2 regions of the Streptomyces vulcanius genome follow, and region 2 is predicted to be linked to the other one. Evidence: riboswitches for the same ligand, from Rfam matches in the RefSeq annotation. Region 2 holds a riboswitch; the other holds the start of a gene.
The links. A riboswitch is a leader RNA that binds a small molecule or an ion and turns the genes downstream of it on or off. The one in region 2 is predicted to bind glycine.
Positions count from the first base shown of each region.

Region 1: linked by a shared signal. The riboswitch ahead of gcvT (glycine cleavage system aminomethyltransferase GcvT) and the one ahead of gcvP (aminomethyl-transferring glycine dehydrogenase) in region 2 are both predicted to bind glycine.

Region 1 is NZ_JBHSFK010000013.1:84,931-93,659, forward strand. It holds gene ACFPIH_RS21075 (L-serine ammonia-lyase) at 913-2,280, opposite strand; gene glyA (serine hydroxymethyltransferase) at 2,339-3,604, opposite strand; gene gcvH (glycine cleavage system protein GcvH) at 3,615-3,992, opposite strand; gene gcvT (glycine cleavage system aminomethyltransferase GcvT) at 4,103-5,224, opposite strand; glycine riboswitch at 5,300-5,422, opposite strand; glycine riboswitch at 5,423-5,531, opposite strand; gene ACFPIH_RS21095 (AAA family ATPase) at 5,703-6,377, shown strand; gene ACFPIH_RS21100 (enhanced serine sensitivity protein SseB) at 6,455-7,258, shown strand; gene ACFPIH_RS21105 (enhanced serine sensitivity protein SseB C-terminal domain-containing protein) at 7,400-8,197, shown strand; gene ACFPIH_RS21110 (ABC transporter permease) at 8,548-8,729, shown strand, end outside.
Region 2 is NZ_JBHSFK010000028.1:9,803-18,531, reverse strand. It holds gene ACFPIH_RS35090 (APC family permease) at 1-463, shown strand, start outside; gene ACFPIH_RS35085 (TOBE domain-containing protein) at 512-907, shown strand; gene modA (molybdate ABC transporter substrate-binding protein) at 1,051-1,872, shown strand; gene modB (molybdate ABC transporter permease subunit) at 1,869-2,708, shown strand; gene ACFPIH_RS35070 (ABC transporter ATP-binding protein) at 2,705-3,787, shown strand; gene ACFPIH_RS35065 (TOBE domain-containing protein) at 3,815-4,234, shown strand; gene gcvP (aminomethyl-transferring glycine dehydrogenase) at 4,283-7,168, opposite strand; glycine riboswitch at 7,351-7,446, opposite strand; gene ACFPIH_RS35055 (PRC-barrel domain-containing protein) at 7,559-7,930, shown strand; gene ACFPIH_RS35050 (hypothetical protein) at 7,948-8,094, opposite strand; gene ACFPIH_RS35045 (DNA polymerase IV) at 8,196-8,729, opposite strand, start outside.

The DNA of each region.
Region 1 (8,729 bases), on a different contig from region 2:
GACTTGCTCAAGCTGCTCCACATCGACGTACCGGGGCCCGCAGGCGTCGAAGAGCCGACGGCTGCGACACCCAAGACGGACCTGGGCCGTTCCTCGTTGAGCGGCTGTTGCTGCTGCGTGTGCTGCTGTGCTCATCGGCGTGAGGGATGTTGGCGAGGGACCCGCGAGTAGCGGCGATCGTCTCGTATGTGCGATCTCGACAAGCCGGACGACGCTCCGGGCTGCGTTATACACGGGGACGGTCTCTCCTGGGGCTGCTTCGAATCGTTCGACGCCGAGGGTGAAGGTCTTCGAGGCGTACTGCGCCACCACGGTCGGCGGGTAGGAAATCGTGGGGCGTCGTGAACCGCGCGGTACGGCGATGTGCACTGCTGTGGGGATGTCGTCGATCAGCTCGTGCAGGGCCAGGGCGGGCTCACCGCACACGACAGCGCGAGGAGCCCGTGCGCACACAGCCAGCAGATCAGCGTGCGCGGTCTCCGGGGCGTCTGCCCGCCGGTACACGCCACGGGACAGTTCGTCTATCTCCCCTTCGGTGACCAAGCCCGCCAGATCGCGGGGGGAGAGCAGGGCCTGACGTGCTTGCGCCGTCGTGGACGTAGAGGGGAGGTCGGCCAACCGCTGCTGCACACGGGAGCCTTCCGTAGTGTCCATGTATCGAATGGTGCCCCTTGAATGGGTTTATGGGATCGATTTGATGCGCCCTGGCGGCTGATGGCCAGGACGGATCGGGACAGTGATCGAAGGTGCCACGACCCCGCAGGTCAGACGCCCAACCTGTGGGATTTCCTGGGGACTTTTCGGGGACTTTCACGCCTGTCCCAGGGACGTTCCGGGGACTTTCCGCCGCGTAAGCAGGGAAGGCACCGACAGCGCCGAAAGACACGAACGCGCTGGTCAGGGCGTATCCCCTCAGCACTCGATGATGTTCACCGCCAGCCCGCCCCGGGCCGTCTCCTTGTACTTGACGCTCATGTCGGCGCCCGTGTCCTTCATCGTCTTGATGACCTTGTCGAGGGACACCTTGTGGGAGCCGTCGCCGCGCATGGCCATGCGGGCGGCGGTGACGGCCTTGACCGCGGCCATGCCGTTGCGTTCGATGCAGGGGATCTGGACGAGGCCGCCGACGGGGTCGCAGGTGAGGCCGAGGTTGTGTTCCATGCCGATCTCGGCGGCGTTCTCGACCTGTTCCGGGCTGCCGCCCAGCACCTCGGCGAGGGCGCCCGCCGCCATCGAGCAGGCGGAGCCGACCTCGCCCTGGCAGCCGACCTCGGCGCCGGAGATGGAGGCGTTCTCCTTGAAGAGCATCCCGATCGCGCCGGCCGCGAGCAGGAAGCGGACGACGCCGTCCTCGTCGGCGCCGGGGATGAAGTTGATGAAGTAGTGGAGGACGGCGGGGATGATGCCGGCCGCGCCGTTCGTGGGGGCCGTCACCACGCGGCCGCCCGCCGCGTTCTCCTCGTTCACCGCCATGGCGTAGAGCGTGATCCACTCCATGGAGTGGGCCAACGGGTCGCCCTCGGCGCGGAGTTGACGGGCCGTCATCGCGGCGCGGCGGCGGACCCGCAGGCCGCCGGGGAGGATGCCCTCGCGGGACATGCCCCGGGAGACACAGGACTGCATCACCCGCCAGATGTCCAGGAGCCCGGAGCGGATCTCGTCCTCGGTGCGCCAGGCGCGCTCGTTCTCCAGCATCAGGGAGGAGATCGACAGGCCCGTCTCCTTCGTGAGGCGCAGCAGTTCGTCGCCGGTGCGGAAGGAGTACTTCAGGACCGTGTCGTCCAGCTTGATGCGGTCCGCGCCCACCGCGTCCTCGTCGACGACGAAGCCGCCGCCCACCGAGTAGTACGTCTTGGAGAGGAGTTCGGCGCCGGAGGCGTCGTACGCCCACAGGGTCATGCCGTTCGCGTGGTACGGGAGGGTCTTGCGGCGGTGCAGTTTCAGGTCCTCGGTGAAGGAGAAGGGGATCTCCCGTTCGGCCAGCAGGCGCAGCCGGCCCGTCGACTTGATCTGCTCGATCCGTTCGTCCGCCGTCTCCACGTCCACCGTGCGCGGGGAGGAGCCCTCCAGGCCCAGCAGGACCGCCTTCGGGGTGCCGTGGCCGTGCCCGGTCGCGCCGAGGGAGCCGTACAGCTCGGAGCGGACCGCCGCCACGGAGTCCAGCAGCCCCTCGTTGCGCAGCCGGCGGGCGAACAGGCCGGCCGCGCGCATCGGGCCGACCGTGTGGGAGCTGGACGGGCCGATGCCGATCGAGAACAGGTCGAAGACCGAGATGGCCACGGGGACTCCTCGAGAGAGGGCGGGGGGTACGGGTCGTCGGGTACCCCCCACCGGGGAACTACTTGTTCAGTGCGGGGTACAGCGGGTGCTTGTCGGCCAGGGCCTTCACCCGGGTCTTCAGCGATTCCGCGTCGTAGGAGGGCTTCAGGGCCTGCGCGATCACGTCCGCCACCTCCGCGAAGTCCTCGGCCGTGAAGCCGCGGGTCGCGAGGGCCGGCGTGCCGATCCGCAGACCGGACGTCACCATCGGCGGGCGCGGGTCGTTCGGGACGGCGTTGCGGTTGACGGTGATGCCGACCTCGTGGAGACGGTCCTCGGCCTGCTGCCCGTCCAGTTCGGACGCACGCAGGTCGACGAGGATCAGGTGGACGTCCGTGCCGCCGGACAGGACGTTCACGCCGGCCTCCCGGGCGTCCGCCGCTGTCAGGCGCTCGGCGAGGATCCTCGCGCCGTCCACCGTACGCCGCTGGCGCTCCTTGAAGTCCTCCGAGGCCGCGACCTTGAAGGAGACCGCCTTCGCCGCGATCACATGCTCCAGGGGGCCGCCCTGGAAGCCCGGGAAGACGGACGAGTTCAGCTTCTTGGCGAAGGACGACTTCGCCAGGATGATGCCGCCGCGCGGGCCGCCCAGCGTCTTGTGGGTGGTGGAGGTGACGACGTCCGCGTACGGCACCGGGTTCGGGTGCAGGCCCGCCGCGACCAGGCCCGCGAAGTGCGCCATGTCGACCCACAGATACGCCTCGACCTCGTCGGCGATCCGGCGGAACTCGGCGAAGTCCAGCCGGCGCGGGTACGCCGACCAGCCCGCGATGATCACCTTCGGGCGGTGCTCCTTGGCGAGCCGCTCCAGCTCGGCCATGTCGACCAGGCCGGTCTCCGCGTCCACGTGGTAGGCGACCACGTCGAACTGCTTCCCGGAGAAGTTCAGCCGCATCCCGTGGGTGAGATGGCCGCCGTGCGCGAGGTCCAGTCCCAGGATGGTGTCGCCGGGCTGGGCCAGCGCGAACAGGGCGGCCTGGTTGGCGGAGGCACCCGAGTGCGGCTGGACGTTGGCGTACTCGGCGCCGAACAGTTCCTTGAGCCGGTCGATCGCGATCTGCTCGGCCACGTCGACGTGTTCGCAGCCGCCGTAGTAGCGGCGGCCCGGGTAGCCCTCGGCGTACTTGTTGGTCAGCACCGAGCCCTGCGCCTCCATGACCGCGAGCGGAGCGAAGTTCTCCGAGGCGATCATCTCGAGCGTGGACTGCTGACGGTTCAGCTCGGCGTCGACCGCGGCGGCGATCTCCGGGTCGAGCTCGTGCAGGGGCGTGTTCAGAACAGTCATCTACGGATCCTCAGCCGGCGGTGAAGGCGGTGTACTCGTCGGCGGACAGCAGCTCGTCCTGCTCGCCCGTGACGCGCACCTTGAACAGCCACCCGCCCTCGAAGGGGGCGGAGTTCACCAGCGACGGGTCGTCGACGACGTCCTGGTTGACCTCGACGACCTCGCCGTCGACCGGCGAGTACAGGTCGCTGACCGACTTGGTCGACTCCAGCTCACCGCAGGACTCGCCCGCGGTCACCGTGGCACCGGCCTCCGGAAGCTGGACGAAGACCACGTCGCCGAGCGCGTTGGCCGCGTGCTCCGTGATGCCGACCGTCGACACGCCGTCCTCGGCGGCCGACAGCCACTCGTGCTCCTTGCTGTAGCGCAGCTGCTGGGGGTTGCTCATGGCCTGAATTCTCCTGTACACGGGGGAGGGGTGATGAAGGGGAGACTACGGAAGACGTGCGTGAGCAGCGGTGACGCCGTGGTTAAGCACGTCCGGCATCGCCTGTGGCGTTACTTCTGACGCTTGTAGAAGGGCAGCGCCACGACCTCGTACGGCTCGTGGCTGCCCCGGATGTCCACGCCGACGCCCGGCGTGCCCGGCGCCGCGTGCGCCGCGTCGACGTACGCCATCGCGATCGGCTTCCCCAGGGTGGGGGAGGGCGCGCCGGAGGTGACCTCGCCGATCACCTCGCCCCCGGCGACGACGGCGTACCCGGCGCGCGGCACCCGGCGGCCCTCGGCGACCAGGCCGACCAGGACGCGCGGGGGCCTGCGCTCGGCGAGAGCGGCGGCCTCGGACAGCGCCTCGCGCCCCACGAAGTCGCCCTCCTTCTCGAACTTGACCACTCGGCCGAGGCCCGCGTCGAAGGGGGTCAGGGACGTGGACAGCTCATGCCCGTACAGCGGCATGCCCGCCTCCAGGCGCAGCGTGTCCCGGCAGGACAGTCCGCAGGGGACCAGACCGGCCTGGGAGCCCGCCCCGGTCAGCGCCTGCCACAGCGCCACCGCGTGCTCCGGCCTCACGAACAGCTCGAAGCCGTCCTCGCCGGTGTACCCGGTGCGCGCGATCAGCGCGGGGACACCGGCCACCGTGCCCGGCAGGCCCGCGTAGTACTTCAGGCCGTCGAGGTCGGCGTCCGTGAGCGCCTTCATGATCCCCGGGGACTCGGGCCCCTGGACGGCGATCAGGGCGTAGGCGTCCCGGTCGTCGCGCACCTCGGCGTCGAAGCCGGCCGCGCGCTCCACCAGCGCGTCCAGCACCACCTGGGCGTTGGAGGCGTTCGCGACCACCATGTAGTCGGTTTCCGCGAGCCGGTAGACGATCAGGTCGTCCAGGATGCCGCCGTCGGCCCGGCAGATCATGGTGTAGCGGGCGCGTCCGGTCCTCACGCCCCCGATGTTCCCCACCAGGGCGAAGTCGAGAAGGGCCGCCGCCTGCGGGCCGGTCACGGTGATCTCGCCCATGTGGGAGAGGTCGAAGAGGCCGGCCCGGGTCCGCACCGCGGTGTGCTCGTCGCGCTCGGAGCCGTAGCGCAGGGGCATGTCCCAGCCGGCGAAGTCGGTCATCGTCGCGCCGAGCGAGCGATGCAGGGCGTCCAGGGCGGTGTGACGGAGTTCGGTACTGCTGCTCATCGGTCGGTCGTCTCCCAAGGCAATGGGGGTCCCTCCCGCGCGAGCGAAGCCGAGCGTGGGGGAGGGCGAGGTCGTTCCTCCCCATCTGTCATCGGAACCTGAGAGGTTCGCCATGATCACACGTATGGACACGTACATGATCCTGGCTTGCACCGTGGGTGGGACCACCGGCGACGGCGGCCCGCTTTTCAGATGTGCCTCGCCCGCGCGGTAACGGGGCCTGAGAGATTCAAGGGAGGGACTTGCTCCTTCGGCGCCCCGACGACAGTGCGAAAAGTGCTGCCGGGGACTCTCCCGCGCGGATTCAAACGGCCGGTATGCAGTTGGCGCGGACATCATCGCACGCCGCGCCCCCGTCGCGGCAGGCCGCATCTGTAACCGGCTTGTGGCGGTACGCGTACGAAAACGCGAGACACCACGCATTACCTTCTCTTTACACTCGACGGGGAGAAGACGTGTCTGACCCCAGGGGAGGACGATCAAGGTGAACAGGACCACGGCGTACGCGACGACCTCGGCCATCGCGCTGCCCGCACAGCCGGCCGCCCCCACCCGGGCGACGTCCGGCGCGCGGCCCGCGCCGGTCGTCCGCGACCTGCGCGAGCGCGCCGGCCACAGCCCCCACGGCCTGCTCTTCGGCCCCCGCGACCTGGTCGTCGTCACCGGTCTGCCGGGCAGCGGAAAGTCCACGCTCATGGCCCGTGCCGTGCCCGGCGCCCGTATCGACTCCCAGGACACCCGCGACCGCTGGGACGCCCGCGCGCCCCGCTTCCTGCCCTACGCGGTCTACCGCCCCCTCGTCCGGTTCGCCCACTACGCCGGGCTGCGCCGCGCGCTGCGCACCGGCGGGGGAGTGGTCGTACACGACTGCGGTACGCAGGCCTGGGTGCGCGACTGGCTGGCCCGCGAGGCCCGCCGCCGGGGCGGCATCCTGCACCTGCTCCTGCTGGACGTCGACCCGGACACGGCCCTCGAGGGACAGCGCGAGCGCGGCCGGGGCGTCTCGCGCTACGCCTTCCTGCGCCACCGCACGGCCGCCGCCCGGCTGATCCGCTCCGTGGAGAAGGGCCGGCTGCCCGAGGGCGTGGGCTCGGCGGTCCTGCTCGACCGGGACGCGGCGGACACCCTGCGCCGGATCGGCTTCACGGGCTGACCCACAGACCCTGAGGAAAGTCCCCGACACCCGATAGCCTTTCAGCCACAGCAGCGGTCCCCAGCAGGTGGTAGCAGATGGACTTCCCCCCGGCGAACTTCCCGGTCTCCCCGGACTTCCCGGAATTCCCGGCGCAGGCGCACCCCCATCCGCACGGCGGATGGCCCGGCAACGAACTGGAGGAGGCGCTCTCCGCCTCCCTCGGCATGCCGACCGCCTCCGGCCGCATCCTCGAGGTGCTCGGACGCAGCTTCGTCTGGGTGCCCCTGCCCAACGGCGGCGGCCCGCACAGCGGTCCCCTCGACCTGCCCACCGTGGAGATCGAAGGCCAGGCGTTCGTGCCGGTGTTCAGCTCCGAGGAGCAGTTCCGCCAGGTCGCCGGCTCGCACATGTCGTACACGATCGCCCCGGCGGTCGAGTTCGCCCGGGGCCTGCCCCCGCAGGTCGGCATCCTCGTCAACCCGGACGGCGTGGTCGGCGTCCCGCTGCCGCCGCCGGCCGTGGCCGAGCTGTGCCGCATGGGCCGCAGCCTCCTGGACGGCCCGGCGGGCGGCGGCCGGGTCCGCCTCTTCGAACCGGACTGGCAGGACGACCCGGTCGACTTCCTGGCCGCCGCCTCCGCGGAGTTCGAGGCGACGGGCGTCGTCGTCACCGCCCGCCGCTGCCTGGCCGCGATCGAGACCGCCGACCCGGTCATGTTCGTCGGCGTCGAGGTCTCCCACCTGGACGCCGACCTCCGCGAACTCCCCCTCGACGCCCTGGGCCGCGCGATGGGCCGGGTCGCGGTCAAGTGGCCGGTCAACCTGATCCTCCTGGACGCCGCCCAGGACCCGGTGGCCGAGTGGATGAGGGACCGGGTCCGCCCCTTCTACCAACGCTGAGTGCACCCACCCAAGGGGCGCGGGGAACTACGCGAACGACCCCCGCGCACCCGCACTCGCAAACGCGCAACAGGCCCCGAGCTCGTAGGCGCTTAAGCTGTTCACAAACGCGGGGCAACTCATAAAAGAAGGGCGGTTCAGGTGAGCGCCAGCGGCATCGCGGCCGGACAGGTCGAGCACATGCTGCGCCAGGTCACGCCCGGGCGCTACGACGCCTACGAGGCCCTCCTGCGCGCTCTCGCGACCCCTTCCTCCGGCCAGGTCTGGATGCTGTTGTGGCACGGCCAGGCCGGCTCCCCGGACGCCCAGTACGGGAACATGGAGGTGGACGGCCACGGCTACGCCCCCTGCGTGACCTCCGCCCAGGAACTCTCGGCGAGCGGCTGGAACCGCTCCTACGAGGTGGTCGACGGAGTCGACGTGGCCCGCACCCTCTACCCCGACCACTACGGCCTCTGGCTGAACCCGCACGCCCCCGGCGGCGGCGTCGGCATCCCGTGGCTGGATCTGCGCCGTATCGCGACCGGTCTGGACCGCCAGCCCGCAGGGCCGCTGCGGCTGTCCGAACCGGCCATCGAGATCCCGCAGTTCTACGCCCTGCTCGCGCAGAACGCCCATCGCACCCCGGTGGTCCGGGCGTTGCGCCGCGCCTGGGTGCAGCCGGCGCTCGGCGCGCCGTACCTGGCCATCGGGCTCGATGTGTACGACACCTCGCCGCCGGCCGTGGACGCCGTACGGACGATGATGCAGCAGTCGATCGGGGCCGTACCCGACGGGCTGCCGGTGTCGACGGTCGCGATGACCGACGAGCACGACCCGGTCGTGATGTGGATGCGGGCCGGCGTCCGGCCGTTCTACGACCGCGAGGCGCATGTGCCGGCCGCCCCGGCCCAGGCTCCCGCGGGCGGCTACGGCTACCCGCCCTCCGGCCGGTACTGAGTCCGGACACCCGACCGGACCACGAGCCATCTCCCGCCAGTCACTCACCGCTTCCCGAGCGAACGGTCGGCCGGAGTTCTGCGCGCGTAGATAGCGGCGATTGCATCCGCTTTGGAAATATCCGCCCCAGTTCGTCGCCGTCCGCCCCGCGTTACCCACCGTCCGGATAACGGAACCCTTCTACCCGCATCACGTTTGCGCATCCTTTCGCCGCCAACTCTGGCTACAGATCGCCAAAGCGTTGAAGACTCCCGGTCCAGGGGACTTCGTCCCTGTGTACGACGGACGATCATGCCGCCACAGCGGCAAGTGCGGGCCGGCCACCGCCGGTTGAGAGGGGTCCCTGCCAGATGACGGCACCATTGCACGAGCCGACCGCGGAAGCGGCCCCGAGCGCGGCTGAAGAAGCGGCGGTCGCAACCGCCGGCGCCAAGGCCGTTCAGGGCCGTTCCCTGGGCCGGATCGCCTGGGAGCGCCTCAAGCGGGACAAGCTCGCCCTGACCGGCGGCGTCGTGGTGCTCGTCCTCGTCGT
Region 2 (8,729 bases):
GGCGGAACGTTTCATCCGGGACATGGCCAGCCGCAAGATACGGTTCATCGCCAACGAGCCCGACCAGCGCGACAAGACCGAGTACCGCGAGAAGATCGAACAGATCCGGGAGGACAACGACGTCCCCGGCGAGGACTTCGTCTTCGTCGAGGTGACGGTCCTCGACCCCTCCGAGTTCGAGGCGGGCCTGACCGTACGCGGCGAGGTCCTGCACAACCGCTACCGGGTCCTGACCCTGGAGTCCTCCTCCGTCCCGAACGCCCTGGCCGCCCTGCTCCTCCACGTCCGCGACACCACCAACCGCACCCCGCACATGTACTTCGAGTGGACCGAGGGCAACCCCTTCGCCAACTTCATGCGCTTCTTCCTCTTCGGCCAGGGCGAGGTCGCCCCGGTCACCCGCGAGGTCCTGCGCGAGGCGGAACCCGACCGCAACCGCAGGCCGCGCGTCCACACGGGCTGAGCGGCACTGACGTCCCCGTCGGCGACTCGCGGCCCTATGGTGATCCGCATGCAGTCCTACACAATCGGCCAGGCGGCACGGCTGCTCGGCGTGAGCCCCGACACCGCGCGCCGCTGGGCGGACGCCGGCCGGGTGACCACCCATCGCGACGAGGCCGGACGGCGTCTCATCGACGGCAAGGACCTCGCCGCGTTCTCCGTGGAACTCGCCAGGTCCGACACGGCCGACGACGACACCCCGTACACCTCGGTCCGCAACGCCTTCCCCGGGATCGTCACCGCGGTCAAGCTCGGCGACGTCGCCGCCCAGGTCGAGATCCAGGCCGGCCCGCACCGCCTGGTCTCCCTGCTGACCAGAGAGGCCGTCGAGGAGCTGGGCCTGGAGGTCGGCATGGAGGCCACGGCCCGGGTGAAATCGACGAACGTCCACATCGACCGCGTCTGAACGGCCGTACGAACGCACATGCACACCCCGGACAGCGATCGCCGCCGATTATGCGAAGCGACAGGAGACGTATGCCTCGCATATGCGGCATCATCACTCCTCAGGGCCGTTCGAGGGATCGCATGACCGAGGAGTACACCGTGATGACCCGTACCAAGCGCCGCACCCGCCGCACCCTTCAGGTGACCGGCGCCGGAGTCGCCGCGCTGATGGCCCTGAGCGCGTGCGGGTCGTCCGACTCGGACGCCTCCTCGTCATCGGCGTCGTCATCGTCCTCCTCGCCCGAGCTGTCCGGGACCGTCACCGTCTTCGCCGCCGCCTCCCTGAAGGAGAGCTTCACGGCGCTGGGCAAGGAGTTCGAGGAGGAGCATCCCGGTACCAAGGTCACCTTCAACTTCGGCGGCAGCGACACCCTCGCCGCGAGCATCACCGGCGGCGCTCCCGCCGATGTCTTCGCCTCCGCCAGCCCCAAGACCATGGCGATCGTGACGGACGCGAAGGACAACGCCACCGAGCCGGTCACCTTCGTCCGCAACCAGCTGGAGATCGCCACCCTGCCGGGCAACCCGGACAAGGTCGCCTCCCTCAAGGACCTCACCAAGTCCTCGCTGAAGGTCGTCCTGTGCGACAGGACCGTGCCGTGCGGCGCCGCCGCCCAGAAGGCGCTCGACGCCGCAAAGCTGAAGCTCACCCCGGTCTCCTTCGAGCAGGACGTCAAGGCCGCCCTGACCAAGGTGGAGCTGAAGGAGGCCGACGCGGCGGTCGTCTACAAGACCGATGTGCACGCGGCCGGTGACAAGGTGGAGGGCGTGGACTTCCCCGAGTCGGCCGACGCCATCAACGACTACCCGATCGCGCTGCTCAAGGACGCGCCCAACGCGGCCGCCGCCAAGGCGTTCATCGCGCTGGTGCAGTCCGCCGACGGCCAGAAGGTCCTGAGCGAGGCCGGGTTCCTCAAGCCGTGACGTCACCCGTGAAACCCCGCGCCGCGGACGCTCTGGAGAGCGCTCCGCGACGCGTCCGCACGGGCGTCCCACTGCCCCTCCTTCTGCCGGCGCTGATCGGCCTGGTGTTTCTGGTCCTCCCGCTTCTCGCCCTGCTGATCCGGGCTCCCTGGCGGGCCATGCCCGATCTGCTGACCAGCGCCGAGGTATGGCAGGCCCTGCGGCTCTCCCTGATCTGCGCCACGGCGGCGACGGCGGTGAGCCTGGTGCTCGGGGTGCCGCTGGCCTGGCTGCTGGCCCGGGTCGAGTTCCCCGGGCGCGGTCTCGTCCGGGCCCTGGTGACGCTGCCGCTGGTGCTGCCGCCGGTGGTCGGCGGTGTGGCGCTGCTGATGGCTCTCGGCCGCAACGGCGTCGTGGGGCGCCTGCTCGACTCCTGGTTCGGGATCACGCTGCCCTTCACCACGGCGGGTGTCGTGGTCGCGGAGGCGTTCGTGGCGATGCCGTTCCTCGTGATCAGCGTGGAGGGCACCCTGCGGGCCACCGACCCCCGCTACGAGGAGGCCGCCGCCACACTCGGCGCCTCCCGCTTCACCGCCTTCCGCCGGGTCACCCTGCCCCTGATCGCGCCGGGCGTCGCGGCGGGCGCGGTCCTGGCGTGGGCCCGGGCGCTCGGCGAGTTCGGCGCGACGATCACCTTCGCCGGCAACTTCCCCGGCCGCACCCAGACCATGCCGCTCGCGGTCTACCTCGCTCTCCAGAGCGACCCGGAGGCGGCCATAGCCCTCAGCCTGGTCCTGCTGGCCGTGTCGATCGCCGTCCTCGCCGGGCTGCGGGACCGCTGGATGACGGCGTCATGAGCACGATACGAGACGATGTCCGGGTGACCGCTCCCGATGCCCAGGGCCTCGACGCCCGTCTGGTCGTCGACCGCGGCTCCTTCCGCCTCGACATCGCCCTGTCGGCGGCCCCCGGCGACGTCGTCGCCCTGCTCGGCCCGAACGGCGCCGGCAAGACCACCGCCCTGCGCGCCCTCGCCGGGCTCGTCCCGCTCAGCGCCGGCCACCTCCGGCTGGACGGTACGGCCCTGGAGCGCACCCCGCCCGAGTCCCGGCCGGTCGGCGTGGTCTTCCAGGACTACCTGCTCTTCCCGCACCTCACCGCCCTCGACAACGTGGCCTTCGGCCCGCGCTGCCTAGGCGCATCCAAGACGGCGGCCCGTGCCCTGGCGGCCGAGTGGCTGGAGCGCATGGGCCTCGCCGCCCACGCCGGTGCCAAGCCGCGCCGGCTCTCCGGCGGCCAGGCGCAGCGTGTCGCCGTCGCCCGCGCCCTCGCCACGAACCCCCGGCTGCTGCTGCTCGACGAGCCCCTGGCGGCCCTGGACGCCCGCACCCGACTGGAGGTACGGGCCCAGCTCCGGCGCCATCTGGCCGATTTCGAGGCGGTCGCCGTCCTCGTCACCCACGACCCGCTGGACGCCATGGTCCTCGCCGACCGACTCGTCGTCGTGGAGGACGGCCGGATCGTCCAGGAGGGCGGCCCGTCCGACATCGCCCGCCATCCCCGCACGGACTACATCGCCCAGCTGGTCGGCCTGAACCTCTACCGGGGCCGCGCCGACGGCCACACGGTCCGGCTCGACACCGGCCCGGCCATCACCACCACCGAGATCCTCACCGGCCCGGTGTTCGTCGCGTTCCCGCCGAGCGCGGTCACCCTCCACCGCGACCGCCCCACCGGCACCAGCGCCCGCAACCTCTGGCGCTGTGAGGTGGCCGGTCTCGAGACCCACGGCGACCAGATCCGCGCCGACCTCGGCGGCGAACTCCCGCTCGCCGCCGACCTCACCACGGTCGCCGCCGCCGAGCTCGACCTGCACCCGGGCGCCACGGTCTGGGCGACGGTCAAGGCGACCCAGACCCACGCATACCCGGCTTGAGGCACCGGGCGGCCTACGTTGGTGCCCATGACCCTGAGCATCCGCAACCAGCTTCCCGGTACCGTCACCGCCGTCCACCCCGGCGAGGTGATGGCCGCCGTAAAGGTCCACCTCGACGGCGGCCAGGACCTCATGGCGGCCATCACCCTGGAAGCCGCCCAGCAGCTCGCCCTGACCGCCGGTACCGCCGTCCGGGCCCTGGTGAAGTCGACGGAGGTCTCCCTGGCCACCGGCCCGGTCGACGGCCTCTCGATCCGCAACCGGCTTCCCGGCGCGATCACCGGTCTCGTCACCGGCGAAGTCATGGCCTCCGTGAAGATCTCCGTGCCGGGCGGCGAACTCACCGCGGTAATCACCAAGGACGCGGCCATCGACCTCGGCCTCTTCGTGGGCTCCGACGTCATCGCCCTGATCAAGTCGACCGAGGTGTCCCTGGAGACGGTGTAGCGGACAGGCGGGCCCCGGCGCGGCGGCCGGGGCCCCACCTCTCCGGGCTCAGTCCTCGTACGCGTCCAGCGGCGGGCACGAGCAGACCAGGTTCCGGTCGCCGAAGGCCTGGTCGATCCGGCGCACCGGCGGCCAGTACTTGTCGGCGGCGGACACCCCGGCCGGGAAGACGGCCTCCTCACGGGTGTACGCGTGCTCCCACTCCCCGCCGAGCGCGGCGGCGGTGTGCGGAGCCTGCCGCAGCGGGTTGTCCTCGGCCGGCCACTCCCCGGCGCCCACCCTGTCGATCTCCGCGCGGATGGCGATCATCGCCTCGCAGAACCGGTCCAGCTCGATGATGTCCTCGGACTCGGTCGGCTCGATCATCAGCGTCCCCGCCACCGGGAACGACATCGTCGGCGCGTGGAACCCGTAGTCGATCAGCCGCTTCGCGACATCGTCCACGCTGACCCCGGTCGCCTTGGTCAGCGGTCGCAGGTCGATGATGCACTCGTGCGCGACCAGCCCGCCGGGGCCGGTGTAGAGCACCGGGTAGTGCGGTTCGAGCCGCTTGGCGATGTAGTTGGCGCTGAGCACCGCCACCTGGGTGGCCCGCTTCAGCCCCTCCCCGCCCATGAGCCGCACATACGCCCATGAGATCGGCAGGATCCCCGCGGACCCCCAGGGCGCGGCCGAGACCGGCCCGACCCCCGTCGCGGGCCCGGCGGCGGGCTGCAACGGGTGGTTCGGCAGATACGGCGCGAGGTGCGACCGTACGGCCACCGGGCCCACACCCGGCCCTCCGCCGCCGTGCGGGATGCAGAAGGTCTTGTGCAGGTTCAGGTGGGAGACGTCACCGCCGAAGTGGCCCGGCTTGGCGAGCCCGACGAGCGCGTTGAGGTTGGCGCCGTCCACGTACACCTGCCCGCCCGCCTCGTGCACCTGGGCGCAGATGTCGGCGACGTGCTCCTCGAACACCCCGTGCGTCGACGGGTACGTGATCATCAACACCGCCAGCTCCTCGCGGTGCTGCTCGATCCTGGCCCGCAGGTCCTCGACGTCGATCTCGCCGTCCTCGGCGGTCTTCACGACGACCACCCTCATACCCGCCATCACGGCGCTCGCCGCGTTCGTCCCGTGCGCGGAGGACGGGATCAGACACACGGTCCGCCGCTCGTCCCCGTTGGCCCGGTGGTACCCGCGCACGGCCAGCAGCCCGGCCAGCTCGCCCTGCGAGCCGGCGTTCGGCTGCAGCGACACCTTGTCGTACCCGGTGACCTCGGCGAGCTGCTCCTCCAGCTCACGGATGAGCGTGAGGTAGCCCTCCGCCTGCTCGGCGGGCGCGAAGGGGTGCAGCTGCCCGAACTCGGGCCAGGTGACCGGCTCCATCTCGGTGGTCGCGTTGAGCTTCATCGTGCAGGAGCCCAGCGGGATCATGCCCCGGTCGAGCGCGTAGTCCCGGTCGGCGAGCCGGCGCAGGTAGCGCAGCATCGCCGTCTCGGAACGGTGCTGGTGGAACACCGGGTGGGTCAGGACCGCGTCGGACCGCAGCAGCCCGGCGGGCAGCGCCTCCCCGGCCGCCGCGTCCAGCGCCTCGATGTCGCCCTCGACCCCGAAGGCGGCCCACACGGCGGCCACCTGGGCCCGCGCGGTGGTCTCGTCGCACGCGACCGACACCCGGTCGGCGTCCACGCGCCACAGGTTGACACCCCGCTCCCGCCCGGCGGCGACGACCTCGCCGGCCTTCCCGGGCACCCGCGCGGTCAGCGTGTCGAAGTACGAGCCGTGCACGACCTCCACACCACCTGCGGTGAGCCCCGCGGCCAGGATCGAGGCGTACCGGTGCGTCCGCCGGGCGATGGCCCGCAGCCCCTCGGGCCCGTGGTAGACGGCGTACATCCCTGCCATCACCGCGAGCAGCACCTGCGCCGTGCAGATGTTGCTGGTGGCCTTCTCCCGCCGGATGTGCTGCTCACGCGTCTGCAGGGCGAGCCGGTAGGCCTTGTGCCCGTCCGCGTCCACGGACACGCCCACGAGCCGCCCGGGCAGACTGCGCGCGAACTTCTCGTGCACCGCCATAAAGCCCGCGTGGGGCCCGCCGAAGCCCATCGGCACCCCGAACCGCTGCGTCGTACCGACCGCGATGTCCGCCCCGAGCTCGCCCGGCGACTTCAGCAACGTCAGCGCGAGCAGATCCGCGGCGACGGTCACCAGCGCACCGAGCCCGTGCGCCTCGTCGATCACCGCCTTGATGTCCCGTACGACACCGGAGGCGCCCGGGTACTGGATCAGCACCCCGTTGATCTCACGCCCGGCGACCTCGGCCGGGATGCCGTCACTGAGGTCGGCGACCACGACCTCCACGCCCGTCGGCTCCGCGCGCGTCTCGATCACGGCGACCGTCTGCGGCAGCACGTCCGCGTCGATCAGGAAGAGCCCCTTCTTGTTCTTCCCCATCCGCCGGGACAGCGCCATCGCCTCGGCGGCGGCCGTGCCCTCGTCGAGCAGCGAGGCACCGGAGGTCGGCAGCCCGGTGAGGTCGGCCACCATGGTCTGGAAGTTCAGCAGCGCCTCCAGGCGCCCCTGCGAGATCTCCGGCTGGTAGGGGGTGTAGGCCGTGTACCAGGCCGGGTTCTCCATGACATTGCGCAGGATCACCGGCGGCGTGAACGTGCCGTAGTACCCGAGTCCGATCATCGAGTGGAGGACCTGGTTGCGGTCGGCCAGCGACCTCAGCTCCGCCAGCACCTCGGCCTCGGTGCGCGCGCCCGGCAGCTCCAGCGCCCCGGCGTTCTTGATCACGTCCGGGACCGCGGCGGCGGTCAGCTCGTCGAGCGAGCCGTATCCGACCTGGGCGAGCATCTTGGCCCGGGCCTCCTGGTCGGGCCCGATGTGGCGCTGCTCGAAGGGGATTCCCTGTTCGAGTTCGGAGAGTGGAATGCGATCGGCGGTCATTGCTGAGGCCTCCTGGTCTGACGACCTTCAAGGGGCTCCACGGCACGGATCCCCGGACGGCCTCCCCCTCTGTCATCTCAACCTGAGAGCTTCACCGGCCGCCCACGGGCAGCCGGCTTTCACCGTCGGTGAGGACGGAGGCCGTCGACGCCGTCGACATCCGTCCTGCTTTCCAGAGTGACCTCGTCCGTGCGGTACGTGAGCCTGAGAGATTCCGGGGAGGATTTGCTCCTTCGGCGCCTCCGATGGTGTCCGGAGGACTCTCCCGCATGGGGTCTGCAGCCGTTGTCAGACTACCAGCGAGGTCAATGACGGCCCCTCGAGTGGCCGTGCGTCCCAATGTGTTCTTTTGTAGTGCTTACGACGGAGTTGCGAACACGTGGAGGGCCCGTGCAGACCGACATCGATCCGCGCAACCTGATCGGCCGCAAGGCGTTCGACCGCAATGGCGCCAAGATCGGCACCGTCGACGAGGTCTACCTGGACGACGCGACCGGAGTACCCGAGTGGGCGGCCATACGCACCGGCCTGTTCTCCCGCGACGCGTTCGTCCCGCTGGAGCCCAGCAAGCTGGTGGAGGGCACCCTGCGCGTCCCCTTCGACCGGGCCCTGATCAAGGACGCCCCCGACTTCGGCGTGGGCCGCCACCTCTCCCCCGAACAGGAACTCCAGCTGTATCACCACTACGGCCTCGACGTGGCCTCCCCGCCCCCGCTCCCTGACCACGACTTCGGCCGACTGGCAGGCACCGACGAGAGCTGAGCCCCTCCGGCATCTTTTCAGGAGCCGCAGACCCGTATGAGTGCCGCGAGCGCCCCGGCGGGGTCGTGGAGCACCCGCGCGCCGCCCGTGACGACCCGGCGGGCGCCGGCGTCGACCGGGTCGGTCCGCGCCCAGTCCACCGGGACCCGCGGTGCCCCACGCACAGGACCCCACGAGCAGCAGCCCCACGAGCAGCAGCCGCACCACATCACCGCGCCGCTCCGCCCACCGGGCGACCCGCTCGGCAACCTCCCGTACCGTCATGTCACACCCCCTTCACTCTCTGTAACGACTCGGTCTGATCCGGGGTTCCCTCCCCCGCAACGAATCTCTCAGCCGCTTTCCCGGCCGCCTTCTCAGCCGCCTCCTCAGCCGCGGAGTCCCCTTCCTCAGGTGTTCGCCGCACCAGCGGCAAGGGCTCCGCAACCGCCAGCTCGGGATCGTCGACGCGGAACGTCCGCACCCGCCCCGGCTCCGACTCCGGCGTCTCGAACCGCACGGTGACCCGGCCAAGCCCGCTGCCCTGCACCCACCCGTGCCCGAGCTCCGCGTGCCGTACGTCGTGCCCGGGGCGCCACCGGTGCTCGGCCGGCACCGGCTCCTCGCCGACGGGCTCGTCGGGCACCTCTTCCTCGGACAGGTCCGCCCGCTCCTCCGCGGCCTGGGCGAACAGGTCCTCCTGGGTGAAGTCGGCCAGACCGCTGACCCCGACCCCGAGCAGCCGCACCCCGCCCGTCGTGTCCACGGAGTCCAGTAGCCGCGCCGCGGCCTCCCGCACCACCCCCGGATCGTCCGTCGG